DNA from 2 places in the Gordonia sihwensis genome. Region 1 is predicted to be linked to the other one. Evidence: riboswitches for the same ligand, from Rfam matches in the RefSeq annotation. Region 1 holds a riboswitch; the other holds the start of a gene.
What was found. A riboswitch is a leader RNA that binds a small molecule or an ion and turns the genes downstream of it on or off. The one in region 1 is predicted to bind S-adenosylmethionine.
Positions count from the first base shown of each region.

Region 2: linked by a shared signal. The riboswitch ahead of P5P27_RS05125 (bifunctional o-acetylhomoserine/o-acetylserine sulfhydrylase) and the one ahead of P5P27_RS16505 (aminotransferase class V-fold PLP-dependent enzyme) in region 1 are both predicted to bind S-adenosylmethionine.

Region 1 is NZ_CP121248.1:3,444,179-3,450,768, reverse strand. Features, by position in the region: gene P5P27_RS16520 (O-succinylhomoserine sulfhydrylase) at 1-1,179, shown strand, start outside; gene P5P27_RS16515 (isochorismate synthase) at 1,182-2,288, opposite strand; gene P5P27_RS16510 (hypothetical protein) at 2,311-2,886, opposite strand; SAM riboswitch class IV at 3,185-3,298, shown strand; gene P5P27_RS16505 (aminotransferase class V-fold PLP-dependent enzyme) at 3,316-4,551, shown strand; gene P5P27_RS16500 (MarR family winged helix-turn-helix transcriptional regulator) at 4,705-5,181, shown strand; gene P5P27_RS16495 (MDR family MFS transporter) at 5,181-6,590, shown strand, end outside.
Region 2 is NZ_CP121248.1:1,071,817-1,078,406, forward strand. Features, by position in the region: gene P5P27_RS05110 (DUF3017 domain-containing protein) at 1-289, shown strand, start outside; gene P5P27_RS05115 (nuclear transport factor 2 family protein) at 332-709, shown strand; gene metX (homoserine O-acetyltransferase MetX) at 733-1,893, opposite strand; gene P5P27_RS05125 (bifunctional o-acetylhomoserine/o-acetylserine sulfhydrylase) at 1,942-3,252, opposite strand; SAM riboswitch class IV at 3,319-3,433, opposite strand; gene P5P27_RS05130 (NADP-dependent isocitrate dehydrogenase) at 3,798-5,015, shown strand; gene P5P27_RS05135 (MFS transporter) at 5,109-6,368, shown strand; gene P5P27_RS05140 (exodeoxyribonuclease III) at 6,378-6,590, shown strand, end outside.

The DNA.
Region 1 (6,590 bases):
TGGGTTTCTCCAGAGACCGTCGCCGTGCGCGGTGGGATCCTTCGCTCCGGCTTCTTCGAGACCTCCGAAGCGCTCTACCTCAACAGCGGATACGTCTACGAGTCGGCCGAGGCGGCCGAACGCGCCTTCACCGGCGAAGAACAGCGTTTCGTCTACACCCGCTACGGGAATCCGACCGTCGCGATGTTTCAGGAGCGGCTCCGCCAGATCGAGGGGACGCAGGCCTGCTTCGCGACGGCGAGCGGCATGGCCGCGGTGTTCGTGGCACTGGGTGCGCTGCTGAAGAAGGGCAGCCGCCTCGTCGCGGCGCGCAGCCTCTTCGGTTCCTGCTTCGTGATCTGCAACGAGATCCTCCCGTCCTGGGGCGTCGAGACGGTCTTCGTCGACGGAGAAGACCTCGACCAGTGGGAGCGGGCCCTCGCCGAGCCGACGGACGCGGTGTTCTTCGAGACGCCGTCGAATCCGATGCAGACGCTGGTCGATGTCCGCAAGGTGTCGCAGATGGCGCACGCGGCCGGCGCGACGGTGGTGCTCGACAACGTCTTCGCGACCCCGCTGCTGCAGCGCGGTCTGGACATGGGCGCCGACGTCATCGTGTATTCGGGAACCAAGCACATCGACGGCCAGGGCCGGGTGATGGGCGGTGCGGTGCTCGGCACGCAGGAGTTCATCGACGGCCCGGTGCGGGAACTGATGCGTCACACCGGTCCGGCGCTCAGTCCGTTCAACGCGTGGGTGATGCTCAAGGGCCTCGAGACGATGAAGCTGCGCCTCGACCAGTCGGTCGCCACCGCGCTGCGAGTCGCCGAATTCCTCGACGCCGATCCCCGGGTGGCCAAGGCGATCTATCCCTTCCTGTCGTCGCACCCGCAGTACGAGCTGGCGCGCTCGCAGATGTCCGGCGGGGGAACGGTCATCACGTTCGAACTCGCCGACCGGCCGGGTCTTTCCGGCAAGGAGCGGGCCTTCGAAGTGCTCAACGGACTGCAGATCATCGACATCTCCAACAACCTCGGTGACGCCAAGAGCCTCATCACGCATCCGGCCACCACCACCCACCGGGCGATGGGGCCCGACGGCCGTGCGGCGATCGGTCTCACCGACTCGATGGTCCGGCTGTCGGTGGGTCTGGAGAGCGCGGACGATCTGCTGCGCGATCTGGACGCGGCGCTGGGCTGAGCTCAGGCGTCGGCACGCACCGGGCGGTCCGCGTCGGCCAGTGCACTGAGCACCGTCTGGAACTTCGCGGTAGTCTCGGCCACCTCGGCGTCGGGGTCGGAGCCGGCGACGATGCCGCCTCCGGCCCAGGCGCTGACCCTCGTGCGTGACGAGTCGAGCTCGAGACACCGGATCGAGACCACCCATTCCCCGTCGCCGGCGGCGTCGCACCAGCCGACGGTTCCGGCGTAGAACTCCCGCGGTCCTTCGACCTCCTCGATGATCCGCGCCGCGGCTTCGGTCGGTGTCCCGCAGACGGCGGGCGTCGGGGAGAGCAGCGCCGCCAGTTCCAGCGCCGTGATCGTCGGATCGGCCAGCTCTCCGGTGATCGGCGTCGCCAGATGCCAGACGTGGTTGGTGGAGATGGTCTGCGGCCGGTCGGGGATGGCGATACGGCTGCACAGCGGTTGGAGCAGGTCGCGCAGATAGTCGACGACGTACGCGTGCTCGCGCAAGTCCTTCGCCGAACGGCTGAGTTCCTCGGCGGCGTTCGGAACGGGACGGCCTCCGGCGTCGAACTTCGGGGCCGACCCCGCGTAGGGAACGCATTGGAGGATGGAACCGCGTTTGCGGAGCAGGAGTTCCGGACTCGCGCCGATCAGCCAGTTGCCGTCGTGTCCCGGCGCTGCGCTCAGATCGGCGGCGAACACCGTCGACCCGCCGGCAGTGGCCGTGAATCGGCCGATCAGTTCGGCAGGCTCGACGGCCCGGGTGAGCGACGCGCCCAGGCTGCGAGCCACGACCACCTTCTCGGCGGCGCCCGACGCGATGGCGTCGAGTGCGCGGACGACTCGCTCGCGGTGCACCGAGTCCGGGGTCACCGAGACCTCCGCGACCACCGAGCCGTCGACCGTCGCGGGAGTGGCTGCGGGGGAGAAGTCGACCCGTTCGGGGGCGATCAATGATGCGGGACCGCCGGTGTCGAAGCCGAGGGCGCCGCCGACGAAGTCGACGGTGCCGGCGGCGAGGGCCTCTCGCGCCTGCGCCACGGAGCCGAACGCGGCGCGCACTCCGAATCCGCGGGCGTTGAGATCGGTGTTCGACAGCAGAAACGACAGACCGGCAGGCACCTGGCCAGGTTACCCGCGAGAGCTAGACGGACTTCGTTGCTGTGATGCGCTTCTCCCTGATCAACCGCTTGAGGAGGTCGCGGCCCGCGGATCCGGCGGAGACGGGGTCGGCGCCCGCGTCGGCACCCGACATGTTGACGCAGGTGCGACCGTCGACGCTCGAGGTCGCGTACAGCCACTGCTCGGTGTGGCCGTTCGCGGAGTCGTCACGGCTCTTGGTCTTCCACTCGCCGACGGAGGCGGTTCCGGAGCAACTGTCGGCGAACACCACCACCGTGTGTACCGGGGTCCCCGAGCCGGATTCGCCGAGCGAGGTGAGGTCGTCGGACATCTGCGACAGCACCCGGTCGTCGTCGGCGGCCCGCAGCACCACGACGGGCGCGCCGTCGTTGGTGTCGGTGACGGCGGTCCAGCCGGCGGGCACCCGGACCTCCACGGACGTCCCGCCCTTGAGCGCGAACGTCCGCGTGGTCTCCGGCGCCGCACCGGTGTCGCTGTCGGAGTCCCAGGGGGCGAGGATCAGCAGCGTCGTCAGTCCGGCGACCACCAGTGCGGTCACCGCCACGATGCCGAAGAACATCGGCTTCGGACCCTTCACCGGCGGCTGCTGCGGCCACGGGCCGGGCGGGAAGGGGTTCGGTGCGTACGGCGGCTGCGCGGGTCCGTACCGGTGGGGCGGCCCGTACGGCGACGGCTGTGGCGGTTGTGTCAGGGGCGGTTGTGGCAGGGGCCGGCCGGGAGCGCCGCTCGGATACTGCGGGTCGGACGGATGAACCACGGGAGGCCTTTCTGAACAGGGATGTTGAAACCACGCTAACTGCGGATCCGCCGGTGATTACACCCGCCGTGGTTTTAATGCTTTCCGCGAATGACGCGTACCGGCATCCTTGACGGCGGGTCACGAGAACCGGTGCGAAGCCCTGGCTGGCCGGTCGGCAACCCTCCACCGCGGTGGGGTGCTCCAGGTGACGACCCGGCCGGCGTCGACCGACGTCCGGCAAGTGCGGAGATCTACTGGAGTCGTGTCATGACCGCAATCCTCGACCGGGCCGTGTGCCCGGCACCCATTCGTCCCCTCGCGCCGGTGGTCGGTGCCGACACCACGGTGCCGACCACCGCAGGGGGCGAGACCGTCTACGCGAACCTCGACTACGCGGCATCGGCCCCGGCTCTCGTGTCTGTCGCGGAACGGCTCTCCGGCGCGTTGACCGAGTATGCGAGCGTGCATCGGGGCGCGGGCCATCTCTCTCAGGTCACGACAGCGCGATACGAACAGGCTCGGGAGACCGTCCGGCGGTTCGTCGGCGGTCGAAGCGACGACACGGTGGTGTTCACGCGCAACACCACCGACGCCGTCAATCTCGCCGCGCACGTCACCCCCGGCGACGTGGTGGTGCTCGACATCGAGCACCACGCCAACCTGCTGCCCTGGACCCGGACGGGCCGCGCTCGCGTGGTGCCGGCGGCCCGCACCGTCGAAGAGACGGTGGGGCGGCTCGAAGCAGAACTCGCTGCCGCGCCCGCCGCGTTGCTCGCGATCACCGGTGCGTCGAACGTGACCGGCGAGGTGCTGCCGATCGGACGGCTGGCCGCGGCGGCGCATCGGCACGGCGCGCGCATTCTGGTGGACGCCGCGCAACTGGTCCCGCACCGCGCCGTCTCGATCGCGTCCTGGGGCATCGACTACCTCGTCTTCTCCGGCCACAAGCTGTACGCGCCGTTCGGTGCGGGCGTGCTGGTGGGCCGCGGCGACTGGCTCGATGCGGCGGAACCGTACCTGGCCGGCGGCGGCGCCACCGCCGACGTCGACCTCGACGGCGGAGTCGCGTGGCACACCGGTGCCGCTCGTCACGAAGCCGGATCTCCCAACACGCTGGGGGTGGTGGCGCTCGCAGCGGCGGCGCAGGCCCTGCAGGACATCGGTTTCGAGGAGATCGGCTATCACGAGCACCGGTTGCAGCAGCGTCTCGACGAGGGGTTGGCGCTGCTGCCCGGCGTGCATCCGCTGCGGGGCTTCGACGATGCGGCCGACCGCGTCGGTATCGCCGGCTTCACCGTGGAGAACCATTCCCCGCGCAGTGTCGCCGAATATCTGTCGGTGACGCGGGGGATCGGCGTGCGCGACGGCAAGTTCTGCGCGCATCCGCTGCTGCGGAAGCTGGGCTACCCCGACGGTGCGGTCCGGGCCAGCTTCGGTCTCGGGACGTCGTCGGACGATGTCGATCGTCTGCTGGCCGCGCTGTCGGATCTGGTGCGGCGGTAGATTTCTCGTCCGCTTTCACAGCGGGCGCGGTGGGGTTCGCCGGGCGCGGGACGTACGTCCATTTATGCCGAAATTTCTCAGTTGCGGCCGGGAGCCGGCACCTCTCATACTTGCAGAGCGCAATTAGTTGATTGCAGACTGCAACGAAGAGGGATGAGAGTGAAAGCGACGCCCGAACAGCTCGACGAGATGTTCGTCGCCCTCAGCCGATACACGCGGCTCAGGGATCGGGCGCTGCACACCGGAATCTGGAACGGACGCAATGGCTCACTCGAGACCGCCGCGTACCGAGCGCTCTTCGTCCTGCGGAACGGCCCGATGCGCTCGCGCGACCTCGCCGATCGGCTGGTGACAGACCCCTCGACCACCAGTCGGCACGTCGCGCAGTTGGTGAAGGAAGGATTCGTCCGGCGCGAGGCGCACCCCGAAGACGGGCGTGCGTCGCAGCTGGTCCTCACCGACGACGGCCGGGAGAAGGTCTGCGAGATCGCCGAGTCGAGACGACGACTCGTCGGCGAAACCGTGGAGGACTGGTCCGCGGAGGAGTTCGAGATATTCGTCCGCCTCCTCGGCCGGTTCGTCGACGCGGTCGAAACCCGAATCTTCCCCTGCACCACGAAAGCTGATTGATGAGTTCACCAACTGCCGCCGCGGACTTCCCCGGCCGGAACCTGACGCATCGTCAGGTCCTCACGATCATGAGCGGACTCATGATCGGCATGTTCCTCGCCGCGCTCGACCAGACGATCGTGTCGACGGCGATCCGCACCATCGCCGACGACCTGCACGGATACGACCTGCAGGCGTGGGTCACCACCGCTTACCTGGTGACCTCGACGATCGTGACGCCGCTCTACGGCAAGCTGTCGGACATCTACGGACGCAAGCAGTTCTTCCTGCTCGCGATCACGATCTTCATCATCGGGTCGCTCCTGTGCAGCATGTCGACGTCGATGTACGAGCTGGCCGGCTTCCGTGCGCTCCAGGGTCTCGGCGCGGGCGGTCTGTTCACGCTGGCGATCACCACGATCGCCGATATCGTCGCACCGCTGGAACGCGCCAAGTACCAGGGTTACTTCCTGGCGGTCTTCGGCACGTCCAGCGTGCTCGGCCCGGTGCTCGGCGGTTTCCTCGCCGGCGCGAACTCGATCCTGGGCGTCTCCGGTTGGCGCTGGGTGTTCCTGGTGAACGTGCCGATCGGCCTCATCGCGCTGGTGGTCGTCTACAAGGTGCTGAACTACCCGCAGCAGAAGCTGACCGGACACCGCACCGACTACTGGGGCGCTACCGCTGTCGCGGTGGCCGTCGCGCCGCTGCTGATCGTCGCCGAACAGGGCCGTGACTGGGGCTGGACGTCGCTGAACAGCGTCATCTGTTACCTGATCGGCGCCGCGGGTATCGCCGCGTTCATTGTGATCGAGAACAAGATGGGCGACGAGGCGATCATCCCGCTCCGCGTCTTCAAGAACCGGGTCTTCGCACAGGGCATCCTCGTCTCCCTCATCGTCGGTGCGGTCATGTTCGGCGGTATCTCGATGCTGCCCCAGTACTTCCAGGTGCTCCGTGGCTCGAGCCCGATGGTCGCCGGTCTGCAGATGCTGCCGATGGTGGCCGGCATGATGATCGGTTCCATCATGGCCGGCCAGCTGATCTCGCGTACCGGGCGATACAAGGTGTTTCCGATCATCGGCTCCATCCTGATCACGACGATGTCGTTCCTGCTGCACTTCGTCGACACGCAGACCCAGCTGTATCTCGTGATGCTGGCGGCGGCCGGACTCGGTTTCGGCCTCGGCAACCTGATGCAGCCGCTCATGCTGGCGATGCAGAGCATCCTGCCGGTCCGCGACACCGGTATGGCGACCGGCACCGCGACCTTCTTCCGGCAGATCGGCGGCACGCTCGGCGTCGCGGTCTTCTTCTCGCTGCTGTTCTCGACGATGGGCCCCAACATCGCCGATCAGCTCAAAGACGCGTCGGGCACTCCTGAGTTCACCGCGGCCGTCCAGCAGGCGGCTACCAGCCATGATCCGCAGGTG
Region 2 (6,590 bases), 1.9 Mb from region 1:
GCGCCGTGCCCGCAAGCTGCACGGCTTCATCGCGAACGTGCCCTACTACACCGTTCTGGCGGTGATCGCCGTCGCGGCGCTGCTGGTGCTGATCGACCGTTGGCGACGCGGGGCATTCGTCTTCGGCTCGGCGATGCTCCTGGGCGCGGTGTTCCGTGCGTTCCTTCCGGCGAATCGCGTCGGCCTCCTGCAGGTGCGCAGCCGCGTCTTCGACATCTGCGCCATGGCGGCGCTCGGCGGCACCGTGCTCTGGCTCGCCACATCGATCGACTCGCTCGGAACCGCATAGCACCTCCGCCGGGTCGGCGCCGTGATGTGTCACGGTTGAGGCATGACCGAATCTGCCGACGCATGCGATCTGTATCGCCGCTGGATCGATGAATTGTGGAACGGGCCGACCGACCGTGAACGTCTCAAGGCGGTCGCCGAGGAACTGGTGAGCGAGGACTTCCTCGGGCACTGGCCGAGCGCGGAGGTCGCCGGTCCCGGCAAGCTCGCCGCACTGGTCGACGCCACGAAAGCCACCTACCGGGACCTGGTCTTCGAGGTGGAGGTCGGGCCGTTCGCCGCCGACGGCTACGTGGCCGGGCGGTGGGCAGGTCAGGGTACGACGTCCGACGGACAGATCTCGTATCTGACGGGCAACGACATCCTGAGCGTCCGCGACGGACGGTTCACCGAGTACTGGGTGACCTCGACGGAACTGTGAGAGTGAGCGCTGCGGGGTGCGGCTCAGTCCGCCGACCGCCGCAGGCGCGCGACGTCCATCGTCTTCGCGAGGAGTTCCCGGATCGGCTCGAACTCGGTGAGGAATCCGTCGTGGCCGGCGTCGGAGCGGATCACGTGCAGCCCGCCGACGCAGTCGCCGAGCTCGCGGGCGATCTCCTCGAGCTGGTACAGCGGATACAGCCGGTCGGAGTCGATGGCGCCGACGACGGTCGGCACGCTGCATCCGGCCAGGGCCGCCGCGACGCCGCCGCGGTCGCGGCCGACGTCGTGGTTGTTGAGGACGTCCGAGAGCACCACGTAGGCGCCCGGATCGAAGCGCCGCTTGAGCTTCTCGGCCTGGTGCTCCAGATAGCTGGCGATGGAGTAGCGGCCGTCGACCAGCGGGTTCTCCTCCCCCTGGGGGCGGTTCTCGAAACGCTGGTCGAGCTCGCGGTCGCTTCGGTAGCTCAGATGCGCGATCCGGCGCGCGATACCCATTCCGGTGCTGGGGGAGCGGCCGGTCCCGTAGTAGTCGCCGCCCTGCCACGCGGGATCGGACTTGATCGCCTCGATCTGGGTGGTCTGCGTGCCGATCTGATCGGCGCTGGCCCGCGCGCCCACCGCCAGCACCAGCGCGGCGCCGACCGCGTCGGGGTAGGTGACCGCCCATTCGAGGGCACGGGCACCGCCCATCGAGCCGCCCGCGACGGCGGCCAGCCGGCTGATGCCGAGTGCCTCCAGCGCGAGCGACTCCGACCGGACGAGGTCGCGAACGGTGAGCCGCGGGAAGCGTGACCCCCACGGCCTGCCGTCGGGAGCGAGGGAGCCGGGACCGGTGGAGCCGAAGCAGCCGCCGATCGCGTTCGGCGCCAACACGCACCATTCGTCGGTGTCGACCGCGCAGCCCGGCCCGATCAGTCCGTCCCACCATCCGGTCATCGAGAACTGATCGTCGGCCGGGCCGGCGACGTGCGAGTTACCGGTGAGCGCGTGCAGCGCCAACACGATGTTGTCCCGGGCCGCCGTCGGCGTGCCCCACTTCTGGAAGGCGACGGTGACGTCGGCCAGCGTGGCCCCCGAATCGAGAGTCAGATCGCCGATCGAGACACTGACCTGAGCTCCGTCCGGACGGGTGGCCCAGTCGGGGTCGCTCACCGTCGTGGCCGGGTCGATACTGACCGACACCTGGCCTCCCTTCAGTGGACGAGACAACGGCAGTGGACGAGACAACGGCTACTTGACTCGCGCTGCCGCGGCGAACCCGGTGGTGAGGTCGGCGAGGATGTCGTCGATGCCCTCGATGCCCACGGCGAGCCGGACTAGACCGGGCGTCACACCGGCGGCCAGCTGCTCCTCCGGGGAGAGCTGGCTGTGCGTGGTGGACGCGGGGTGGATCACCAGCGAGCGGACGTCGCCGATGTTGGCGACATGGCTGTGCAGGGTCAGCGCGTTCACGAAGGCCTTGCCCGCCTCGACGCCGCCCTCGATCTCGAATCCGATGACCGCGCCGGCGCCCTTCGGCAGCAGCTTCTGCGCCCGTTCGTAGTACGGCGACGACTTGAGACCGGCGTACGAGACCGAGGTGACCTGGTCGTTGGCCTCCAAGAACTCGGCCACCTTCTGTGCATTGGAGACGTGGCGCTCCACGCGCAGGCTCAGCGTCTCGATGCCCTGAGCCAGCAGGAAGGCGTTGAACGGCGAGATGGCCGCGCCCGTGTCGCGCAGTAATTGCGTCCGCGCCTTGAGCGCGTAGGCCGGAGCCCCCAGGTCGGCGAAGACGACGCCGTTGTAACTCGGGTCCGGGGTGGTGAAGCCGGGGAACAGGTCTTCACCGTCGCGCTGGACGCGCCAGTCGAAGGTGCCGCCGTCGATGATGACGCCGCCGATCGCGGTGCCGTGACCGCCGATGTACTTGGTAGCCGAGTGCACGACGATGTCGGCCCCGTGCTCGATGGGATTCAGCAGATACGGCGTCGCGACCGTGTTGTCGACGATCAGCGGGAGGCTGTGCGAGTGTGCGACGTCCGCCACTCCGGCGATGTCGAGGACCTGATTGTGCGGGTTCGCGATGGTCTCACCGAACAGTGCGCGGGTGTTGGGCCGGATCGCCGACTTCCACGACTCGAGATCGTCGGGATCGTCGACGAACGAGACCTCGATGCCGAACTTCGGCAGCGTGTAGTGGAAGAGATTGTATGTGCCGCCGTAGATGCGGGGGCTAGAGACGACGTGTCCGCCGGCCTCGACGATGTTCTGAATCGCGTAGGTGGTGGCGGCCTGGCCGGAGGCCACCAAGAGGGCCGCGACGCCGCCGCCGAGAGCCGCGAGGCGCTGCTCGACGGTGTCCTGCGTCGGATTCATGATCCGGGTGTAGATGTTGCCCGGCTCGGCGAGCGCGAACAGGTTCGCCGCGTGGTCGGTGTTGTCGAACACGTACGACGTGGTCTGGTAGATCGGCAGTGCGCGTGTCTTGGCGGTCGCGTCGACTACCTGCCCGGCGTGCACCTGGGTGGTCTCGAAGCTCCAATTCGCGGCGTCAGACATGAGACGTCATTCTCTTTCTTCGGTCGGCGGCCCGGGGCGGGCCTCGTATGTTGGGTCCGACCCTCGGACCCGCGCTTGCTGCGGCGACTTCCGTCGCAGCCAGGTCATCACCCGGAGCACCCCACCGCGGATGGAGGGTTGCCGGTCAGCAAGCCGGGGCTGTGCGCTGACACTCATGACCTGTTGCTGAGGATATATCAACTCGATGCGGCTGTTGAAACGGCTTCACCGCCCCTGGTCGTAAATCTGTCGACTCGGTGGGCGATGTGGTAGGACCGCGCAAAAGCGGCGACCGGTGCGAGCGGTCGGTCTCGGCGCGTCGGCGCTGTGTACAAGGAGAACTGCTGCCGCACAGTGCATTCGGCGCGGATCTGCGGTGGCACGGCGGTGCTTGCACGATCGCTCGGTCGCTGAGCTGCTCATGGGATATGCTGGTTAAAACAGTACGCGCGTTCTGTTTGGAGCCCGCCGCGCCGAACGACCGTCCGTATTACGTTTGAGGACGAGTGGCCGGCGGTCTACTGCTGAGGAGGGCACAGAGCCATATGGGCAAGATCAAGGTCGAGGGCACCGTCGTCGAACTCGACGGCGACGAGATGACGCGAATCATCTGGCAGTTCATCAAAGAGAAGCTGATCCACCCCTACCTCGACATCGATCTGGACTACTACGACCTCGGGATCGAGACCCGCGACGCGACCGACGATCAGGTCACCGTGGACGCCGCGCACGCGATTCAGAAGCACGGTGTCGGCGTCAAGTGCGCCACCATCACCCCCGACGAGGCCCGCGTCGAGGAATTCGGTCTCAAGAAGATGTGGCGATCGCCGAACGGCACCATTCGGAACATCCTCGGCGGCACCATCTTCCGCGCTCCGATCCTGATCTCGAACGTGCCTCGGCTGGTGCCCGGCTGGACCAAGCCGGTGGTCGTCGGGCGTCACGCCTTCGGTGACCAGTACCGCGCCACCGACTTCAAGGTGCCCTCGGCGGGAACGGTCACCATCACGTACACGCCCGACGACGGAAGCGAGCCGATCGAGCACGAGATCGTCCGAATCCCGGAGTCGGGCGGCGTCGTGATGGGCATGTACAACTTCAACAAGTCGATCGAGGACTTCGCGCGCGCGTCGTTCAACTACGGACTGCAGCGCAACTATCCGGTGTACCTGTCCACCAAGAACACCATCCTCAAGGCCTACGACGGCGCGTTCAAGGACATCTTCGCCGACGTCTTCGAGCGTGAGTTCAAGGCCGAGTTCGATGCCGCGGGGCTGCACTACGAGCACCGGCTGATCGACGACATGGTCGCCTCGTCGCTCAAGTGGGAGGGCGGCTACGTCTGGGCGTGCAAGAACTACGACGGCGACGTCCAGTCGGACACCGTGGCCCAGGGCTACGGCTCGCTCGGACTGATGACCTCGGTTCTGATGACACCCGACGGCCAGACCTGTGAGGCCGAGGCCGCGCACGGCACCGTGACCCGGCACTACCGGCAGCACCAGCAGGGCAAGCCGACGTCGACCAATCCGATCGCGTCGATCTTCGCCTGGACGCGTGGTCTGGACCACCGCGGCAAGCTCGACAACACTCCCGAGGTGCGCGAGTTCGCGGAGAAGCTCGAGGACGTCGTCATCAAGACCGTCGAGTCGGGGAAGATGACCAAGGACCTGGCACTGCTGGTCGGCGGCGACCAGGCGTACCTCACCACCGAGGAGTTCCTGGGCGCCCTCGACGACAATCTGCAGGCCGCGCTGCGGTAGTCCTCTCCTCCGGGTGTCGGAGGTCACCGCGGTCTGTGGAATGGCGCTCGGCGTGCGGGTGTTGCGCATCGGGTGGACACCGAGACTCAGGACGTGGCGGCATCGTGCGACGGCGAGCATCCGGCTCGGCGGGTGGGCTGGGTGGTCGGAGCACTCGCGCTCGGCGGATTCGGCATCGGAACCACCGAGTTCGTCGCGATGGGGCTGCTGCCGAACATCGCGTCGAGCCTCGGCGTCAGTGAGCCGACCGCCGGGCACCTGATCTCCGCCTATGCGCTGGGCGTGGTGGTGGGCGCGCCGCTGATCGCGGTGGTCGCGGCCCGGGTGTCGCGACGGACGCTGTTGATCGCACTCATGGTGGCGTTCACTCTCGGCAATGCGCTGAGTCTGGTGGCGCAGAACTATCCGACGCTGATGGCCGCACGCTTCGTCGCCGGGCTGCCGCACGGGGCGTATTTCGGCGTGGCCTCGTTGGTCGCCGCCCACCTCGCCGGCCCCGGCCGCCGTGCGCAGGCGGTGGGGCAGGTGATGATGGGACTGTCGGTGGCCAACGTCCTCGGGGTGCCGGCGGCCACCTGGCTGGGCCAGGCGCTCGGGTGGCGCGCCGCCCTCGCCCTCGTCGTGGTGATCGGTGCTGTGACGGTGCTCGCGCTGTGGCGCGTGGTGCCCGATCTGCGGTCGATGCGCACCACCGATCCCGCCACTGAACTCGGCGGACTCCGCCACGGGCAGATCTGGCTGACGCTGCTGGTCGGCGTGGTGGGATTCGGCGGCTTCTTCGCCTTCTACACGTATCTGAACACCGCGCTCACCTCGCTGGGCGGACTGTCGGAGGCCGCGGTGCCGATCGCGCTGATGCTGTTCGGCGCGGGAATGGTGAGCGGCAATTACCTCGGCGGCCGTCTCGCCGACCGCCTGGGCGACAAGGCCATCGCCATCGGCATGGCGAGCGCAGCGTCGGCGCTGGTGCTGTTCGCGCTCCTGGTGTCCACCGGGTGGCCGGCCGTGATCATGACCTTCTTCGTCGGCTGTTCCGGATCGGCCGCCATCCCCGGGCTGCAGACGCGATTGATGGACGTCGCGCACGATGCGCAGACGATCGCGGCCGCGCTCAACCATTCGGCGCTGAACGTCGCCAACGCTCTCGGCGCATGGGTCGGCGGGCTGGTGATCGCCCACGGTCTCGGTTACCGGGCACCGTCACTGGTCGGTGCGGTCCTCGCGGTGGGCGGCGTGCTGGTGCTCGCGGCGGCGGTGGCGGCTGCGCGGCGGTCCGGCGAGGAGATGCCGCAGCGGGAGGTCGCGGTTCCGGTCGGAGACGAGCCCGTGGGCGATGTCCGAAGCGGTCGCTAGGGTGGTCCCGTGACCACACCGTTCTCCATCACCACGATCAACGTCAACGGGATCCGTGCCGCTGTGAAGCAGCGCTCGGACGACAATCCGGGCATGCTCCCGTGGCTCGAGGACGCCGCACCCGACGTGGTGCTGATGCAAGAGGTGAGGGCAGGCGACGCGATCGCTCGCAAGGCGCTGCAGCCCGCGCTGGATGCCGGGTGGCACTTCGTGCACACGGAA